DNA from 2 places in the Paeniglutamicibacter sp. MACA_103 genome. Region 1 is predicted to be linked to the other one. Evidence: predicted binding sites of a transcription regulator. Region 1 holds the regulator's gene; the other holds the start of a gene.

Evidence for each region. Region 1 encodes HspR, which represses chaperone genes until heat shock. Its sites were predicted from a motif close to AAGTTGAGTCNNNNNGACTCAACTT; they were not measured.
Region 2: ACIPVK_RS03295 (ATP-dependent Clp protease ATP-binding subunit) is a predicted target of HspR. The motif match lies at 1,891-1,915, and genes of this name have one in related genera.

What each region holds. Positions count from the first base shown of each region.
Region 1 covers NZ_JBIXLN010000040.1:3,249-6,573, reverse strand. Annotated here, with positions in the region: gene ACIPVK_RS16905 (nucleotide exchange factor GrpE) at 1-453, shown strand, start outside; gene ACIPVK_RS16900 (DnaJ C-terminal domain-containing protein) at 645-1,610, shown strand; gene ACIPVK_RS16895 (heat shock protein transcriptional repressor HspR) at 1,710-2,141, shown strand; gene ACIPVK_RS16890 (alpha/beta hydrolase) at 2,151-3,080, shown strand; gene trmB (tRNA (guanosine(46)-N7)-methyltransferase TrmB) at 3,134-3,325, opposite strand, start outside.
Region 2 covers NZ_JBIXLN010000004.1:126,135-129,459, reverse strand. Annotated here, with positions in the region: gene ACIPVK_RS03305 (acyl-CoA thioesterase) at 1-936, opposite strand, end outside; gene ACIPVK_RS03300 (NAD(P)H-dependent oxidoreductase) at 1,131-1,685, opposite strand; gene ACIPVK_RS03295 (ATP-dependent Clp protease ATP-binding subunit) at 1,931-3,325, shown strand, end outside.

The DNA.
Region 1 (3,325 bases):
GAGGCAGCCAGCGCGACCGGGGACGAGACCCCGGCCGTCGACAAGGAAGCCGAATTGCGCGACGACCTGTTGCGCCTGCAGGCCGAATACGTCAACTACCGCAAGCGCGTCGAGCGCGACCGCGACGTGGCACGCGAAGTCGCCGTACAGTCGGTCATCGCCAACCTGCTGCCGGTGCTCGATGACATCGACGCGGCACGCCAGCACGGCGACCTGGTCGACGGTCCGTTCGCATCGATCGCCAACAAGCTCGACGCGGTGCTCGAGGGCCTCGGCCTGGAGCGCATCGCCGAGGCCGGAGTGGCATTCGACCCGAACGTGCACGAGGCACTGATCCAGCAGCCGAACGCCGAGATCCCGGCGGATCACGTGGCACAGGTGCTGCGCCCCGGGTTCAAGAAGGGTGAGCGCATCCTTCGCGCGGCCCAGGTGATCGTCTCCCTCGGGGAGTAACCACCACACGCGGCACCTGCAGCACTGCAGGCGCCGCACCCCCCACCAATGTGCGGCGGCTCGCCTCGGTTCCAGTGATGGAACAGGCGATCCGCCGCATACTTGGTGGAGCACATCACGGATTTTTCCCCCCGCCAAGATCCAACGGCGGGCGGGCCACAAGGATTTTTTTACAGCAAAGGAGGCGCCCGGTGGCAAGTCAGGACTGGGTCGATAAGGATTTCTACGCCATTCTTGGCGTCTCCAAGGACGCCAGCGACGCGGACATCAAGAAGGCGTACCGGAAGATGGCGCGCAAGTACCACCCGGACACCAACTCCGGCGATGCCGAGTCCGAGCGCAGGTTCAAGGACATCACCGAGGCCCATTCGGTGCTGTCGGACCCCGAGGACCGCCAGCAGTACGATGCCATCCGCGCCATGGGATCGGGGGCACGGTTCAGTGCCGGCGGCCACGGCGGAGCGCCGGGCAACGGCTTCGAGGATGTCTTCTCCAACCTCTTCAACACCGGCGGCGGGGGCCGTCGCGGCGGCGGCAGCCAGGTGCCACCGGACTTTGCCGACCTCTTTGGCGGAGGCGGCGGCTTCGGCGGCTTTGGCCAGCAGGCACCGCGCAAGGGCGCCGATCGAACCGCCAGCACCACGATCTCCTTTGCCGGATCCATGAAGGGGACCACCATCGGCCTGCGCGAGGCCAACGGCGAGGTCATCGACGTGCGGATTCCCGCGGGGATCAAGGACGGGCAATCGGTGCGCGTCCGCGGAAAGGGTGCGCCCGGCACGGCCGGCGCCGGGGACCTGATCGTCAAGGTCACCGTCAAGCCGCACCCGTTCTTCATCCGCGAGGACAACAACATCCGGATCCACGTGCCGGTGACCTTTGGCGAGGCCGCCCTGGGCGGGCAGATCGAGGTTCCCACGCTGGGCGGAGAGACCGTCAAGCTCAAGGTCCCGGCAGGCTCCTCGCATGGCCGCACCCTGCGCCTGAAGGGACGCGGCGTGAGCACCTCCAAGGCCACGGGCGACCTTCTGGTCACCCTGGACGTGGTGGTCCCGCAGAATCTTTCCAAGGAAGCCAAGGCGGCGGTCGAGGCCTTCGCCGAGGCAACCAAGGCAGAGAACCCGCGCGAGGGCCTGCTCGCACGAGCCACGCTCTAACTACCGACCGTCCCCGTGCCGCCCACCAGCGGCACGGGGGCGCCTCGCCTGACCAAGAAGTTGGCTACGGTGGATGAAAACGATTGAAAGGCAGGGATCATGGGCAATGACCGACTAAGGCCGATCTTCGTCATTTCAGTGGCAGCCGATCTGGCCGACATGCACCCCCAGACGCTGCGCCAATACGACCGCCTGGGCCTGGTTTCGCCCTCGCGCCAGGGCGGCAAGCAGCGCAGGTACTCCGAACACGACGTGGAGCTGCTGCGGGAAATCCAGCGGCTTTCCAAGGACGGGGTGTCCCTGGAAGGAATCAAGCGCATCATGGCACTGGAAAACCAGGTTGCCGCCCTGCGCTCCCGGGTCGGTGAACTCAGCAACGAGGTCTTCGCCCTGCGCAGCGCCCACCAGGCGGCCGGGCTCGGACGCGTCTTTGCCGCCGGCAGCACCGGCGACGTGGTGTCGCTGGCCCGGGGCCAACGACCGCGCGGCCGCAGCCAGGCCGTGGTGGTGTGGAAGCCGCGGGGCAAGTAGCCGCGATGGATGCGCCTCGAGCAAGCGTCGACGCCCATGGGTGAGGGCTACGCCCGGCTCACGGCCGAGGCCCACGACCGGTTCGAGGCCCTGTGTGCAATCCGCGGCAGGCTGGGCCGGACCCACCGCCAGGGCCTGGACGGCACCGCGCATGCGCTGCGGCCGGGATCGATGGATCCGGCCATCCCCGCACGCCACCTGCTGTACCTCGACCTCTCCGCACGCGAACCTCTGGCAGCCATAGCCGTGGGCAACCTGGACACCGCCACCCACATCACCTTCCAGCTCTCCGGGACCGGGATCCGGGCCCGCAACGCCCTGTGGGGCAGCGTGCGCGAGGCCGGGCAGCTGTACCTGGAACAGCGGAAGGTCGGCATCCCTTCTCCCGCCGTGGTCGCCTGGCTGGGCTACCGGACGCCGAACCTTGCCGGCGCCCTGCTGAACCAGGCCGCGCGGCGCGGCCTGCACCTGCTGGGGCGCGACCTGGCCACGTTTGCCCGACTGCGGCCCGACCACCCGCACCTGGCCGTGGAGGCACACTCCTATGCGGCGACCCTTGCGGCGCAGGTGCTCGATGCGGACTCCGGGTACGGGCTGCGGGCGCAGGCCCTGGCCATGGTTGGCTCGGCCGGGATTCCCCGGCGCTTCGTCCGCGAGCCGGGCCGGCTCAACGTGCCGGCGCAGAACATCTACGAGGCCATCGCCGCCGGGGACTGGCTGGCAGGGCTGGGTCACCTGCTCTCCGGACGCAAATTGCTTTCCGGCCACACATTCAACGTCGGGGCCAGACCCGAGCTGGGACTCCATGCCGCCACGGGCCACAACACCTCCCAGTTCCGGGAGGACCAAGCGTCCCCGACGCGGGGCTATCGGGACCCCGGCACGCTTTCGCTGCGCAACCTGGCCCTGATCACCACCGGACAGCAACCCCTGCCTTAAACGCGGCGGGCGGTGCCGGGCCCGCGCCCGACACCGCCCGCCAACCGTTGTTCCTAGAGGGCCTTGCGGTAGGCCAGGTCAAAGATCAGGCGTCCGGCCTTCAGCGCCTTGCCCTCGAAGCTGGTCAGGGTGCGGCCCTCGAAGCGCGGGGCCCAGCCGCCGAGCTCGTCGATGAAGTCCGGGTCCTTGTCCTCTTTTTCCAGGCCGAGGCGGCGGACCTTGGTGAGATTGCTGTCCTCGCCGGA
Region 2 (3,325 bases), on a different contig from region 1:
GGCGAATCGCAGGGGGCTCAGCTCCGCGCGCCGGCGGACCAGGTCCACTGCGTGCGCATCCAGCCGCCGGTCCTCCTCGTTGGCGGGCACCAGCTGCGAAACTTCGGAGGCCCGCCCGGACTCGTCGCGGGTGACGAAGATGGTCATGCATTGGGTCGTGTCGCGCCACTGCGTATCGCGGGGGTCCCGGGCGCGCACGTGCACGGCGATGTGCATGGAGTGCGGGCCGGTGTGGATCAGCCGGGCCTCGAGCTCGACGATGTCTCCGATGTGGATCGGGTTCGTGAAGTGGATGCCGCCGGAGTAGACGGCCACCGCATCCTTGCCGCACCAGCCCATGGCGCAGGCCCGCGCGACCTCGTCGATCCAGCGCATCACGATCCCGCCGTGCGCGTTCCCGCCCCAGTTCACGTCCCCTGGCGACGCCAGGAACCGGAAGCGTTCCCGCGGCGCGGTGCCAGCATCCGTGTATTCCTGGGCCCGCATGGCATCGCGGATCTCGGCACGCGCGGCCACGCGGTCCGCGGCCCCCTGGGCCAGCTGCTCGGCTTCGGCATCGGCCGGCTCCCAGGGCGGGACCGCCTTGGCGCGGCGTTCCTCGTCCATCGCCACGAAGACCAGGATGCAGTCCATGGCGGGCTTGAAGACGCGTTCGCGCACGTCGGCGGCGTCGACGGTGACCACCACCTGCATGCTGCTGCGCCCGGTGTGCACGATCCGGGCGGTGACCTCGATTAGGTCGCCGTTTTCGATGGGCCGGGTGAAGTGGACGTTCCCGACGTAGGCGGTGACGCAATACCCTCCCGAATAGCCGACGGCGCAGGCGTACCCGGCCTTGTCGATCCATTCGAGCACCCGGCCGGCCTGGACCGTGAGCCCGTCTTCGGAAACATCGGTCGGTGCGGCAAGGAAGCGCAGCGTCATCACGTCGTTCATGTGCCAATCCTAGCCACGTGCCAGGCAGCGGACCCGATGCGTTTCGGTCCGCATCGGCCGCCATCGGTGTGCGCCTTTCCGGCAAGCACTCCCCGTCGGCCGCCGGGCCGGGGCAAACGCACGTGTGGCCGGCACCCGAAGGTACCGGCCACACGTGCGTTCATCGACCCGAAGGGGTCAATCGGGAATCGAAATTAGTTGCTTTCGGCGGCGGCGCGGATGCCCTCGAGCACGGCTGCGACCTGGCCGACGACCTCGGCGTCGTCCTTCGGGTGGGTCTCGGCGAAGCGGACCAGCGAACCCGGGATGGAGAGCTTGACGTCTTCCAGCACGGTGGCGCCGGCGATGCCGACTGCCTTGCGTGCCTCGTCCTGGGCCCACACGCCGCCGAACTGTCCGTAGGCGGTACCGATGACGGCGGCCGGCTTGCCCGCAACGGCGCCGGCGCCGAACGGACGGGACAGCCAGTCGATGGCGTTCTTCAGCACGGCCGGCATGGTGCCGTTGTACTCCGGGGAAACCAGCAGCAGGGCGTCGGCGGCACCGGCGGCCTCGCGCAGTGCGGCAGCGGCGGCGGGAACCTGGCCCTCGACGTCGATGTCCTCGTTGTAGAACGGGATGTCCTCGATACCGGAGTAGAGGTTCACCTCGACGCCCTCGGGGGCGTTCGCGACGGTGGCCTCGGCCAGCTGCTGGTTGGTGGAACCGTTGCGCAGGGAACCGACGAGGGTAAGGACGGTGGTTGCCATAGGGGGAGTCTCCTGTGTCTGGGGTGTTGTGCTTGATGCGTCAATGAGTTTCAACGGTGTTGCGGGGCTCTCGATTCCCGACATTGCCGTGACGCGCAACACAGCACCGACCGGCCCCGTCGACGGCCACCCGGATCCATCTCGCCATCGGCGAACACGGCGCCTACGGAAGGGCGCCCGGGAATATCCTGTTGGCATCCGCGTTAACTTGAGTCAATGGCACTCAAGTATCCATAGGAGGAAACATGCCAGCATTCTTTGGCCCGTCCGGCGCCGGCAACGGCTCTTTCGAGGATTTCCTGGCGCGCTACCTGCAAGGCCAGCGCACCAGCCGCTTCGGGCGCCCGGTTGACATCACCCGACTGCTCAGCCGCCACACGCACGAGGTGCTGACCCGTGCCGCGCAATTCGCCGTCGAACACGGCCACACCGACATCGACGCGCTGCACCTGCTGCGCGTGATGCTCGATGTCGAGCCCGTCGACGAGGCCCTGCGCCGCTCCGGGGCCGACGCCGCGGCGATCGCCCGCGACGCCGAACAGCGCCTACCGGAATCCGGGCCGCAACGCACCGAATCCACCCCCGCGCTGACTCCGTCGGCCCAGCGCGCGCTGCTGGATGCCTACCAGGTGGCCCGCGCCTTCGGCTCCACCTACATCGATCCCGAGCACCTGTTCCTGGCCTTCGTGCTCAACACCGAATCGCCCGCCGGGCAGGTGCTAGGAGCCGCCGGGGTCACCCCGCAGACCCTGCAGGCCGCCGCCGAGGGCACCGACCAACAACCCTCCGGCGCCGCACCGGCACCGCAGCAGTCCGCCCCGGCAGGCCAGCCAACCAGGGGCGAGACGCCACTACTGGACAAGTTCGGCATGGACCTCACCAAACGTGCGGTCGAGGACGAACTGGACCCGGTGATCGGCCGCGCCGAGGAGATCGAGCAGACCATCGAGATCCTCGCCCGGCGCACCAAGAACAACCCGGTGCTGATCGGCGAGGCCGGCGTCGGCAAAACCTCGGTGGTCGAGGGACTGGCCCGCGCCATCGTCGCGGGCGAAGTTCCGGAACAGCTCAAGGACAAGCGCGTGATCGCGCTCGACCTGCCAGCCATGGTCGCCGGAACCCGCTACCGCGGCGACTTCGAGGAACGCCTGACCCAGACCATGGACGAGATCGCCGCGCAGGACGGGGAAGTGATCGTCTTCATCGACGAGCTGCACACCGTGGTCGGCGCCGGCAGCGGGGGCGACGGGTCCATGGACGCGGGCAACATCCTCAAGCCCCGGCTGGCCCGCGGCGAACTGCACCTCATCGGGGCCACCACGCTGGCCGAGTACCGCAAGGTGGAGAAGGACCCCGCCCTGGAGCGCCGCTTCCAGCCGGTGACCGTTCCCGAGCCCTCGATCGAGGATGCCGTGGCGATCCTGCACGGGCTGAAGGACCGTTACGCCCAGCACCACAAGGTGACCTACACCGACGAGGCGATCCGCGCCGCGGTCGAGATGTCGGCCCGCTATGTGACCGATCGGTTCCTGCCGGACAAGGCCATCGACCTGATCGACACGGCCGGTGCCCGGCTGGGCCTCAAGCGCGGACCGGGCGTGGACACCGAGGCCTTGAAGTCGCAGATCGCGGAGCTCGCC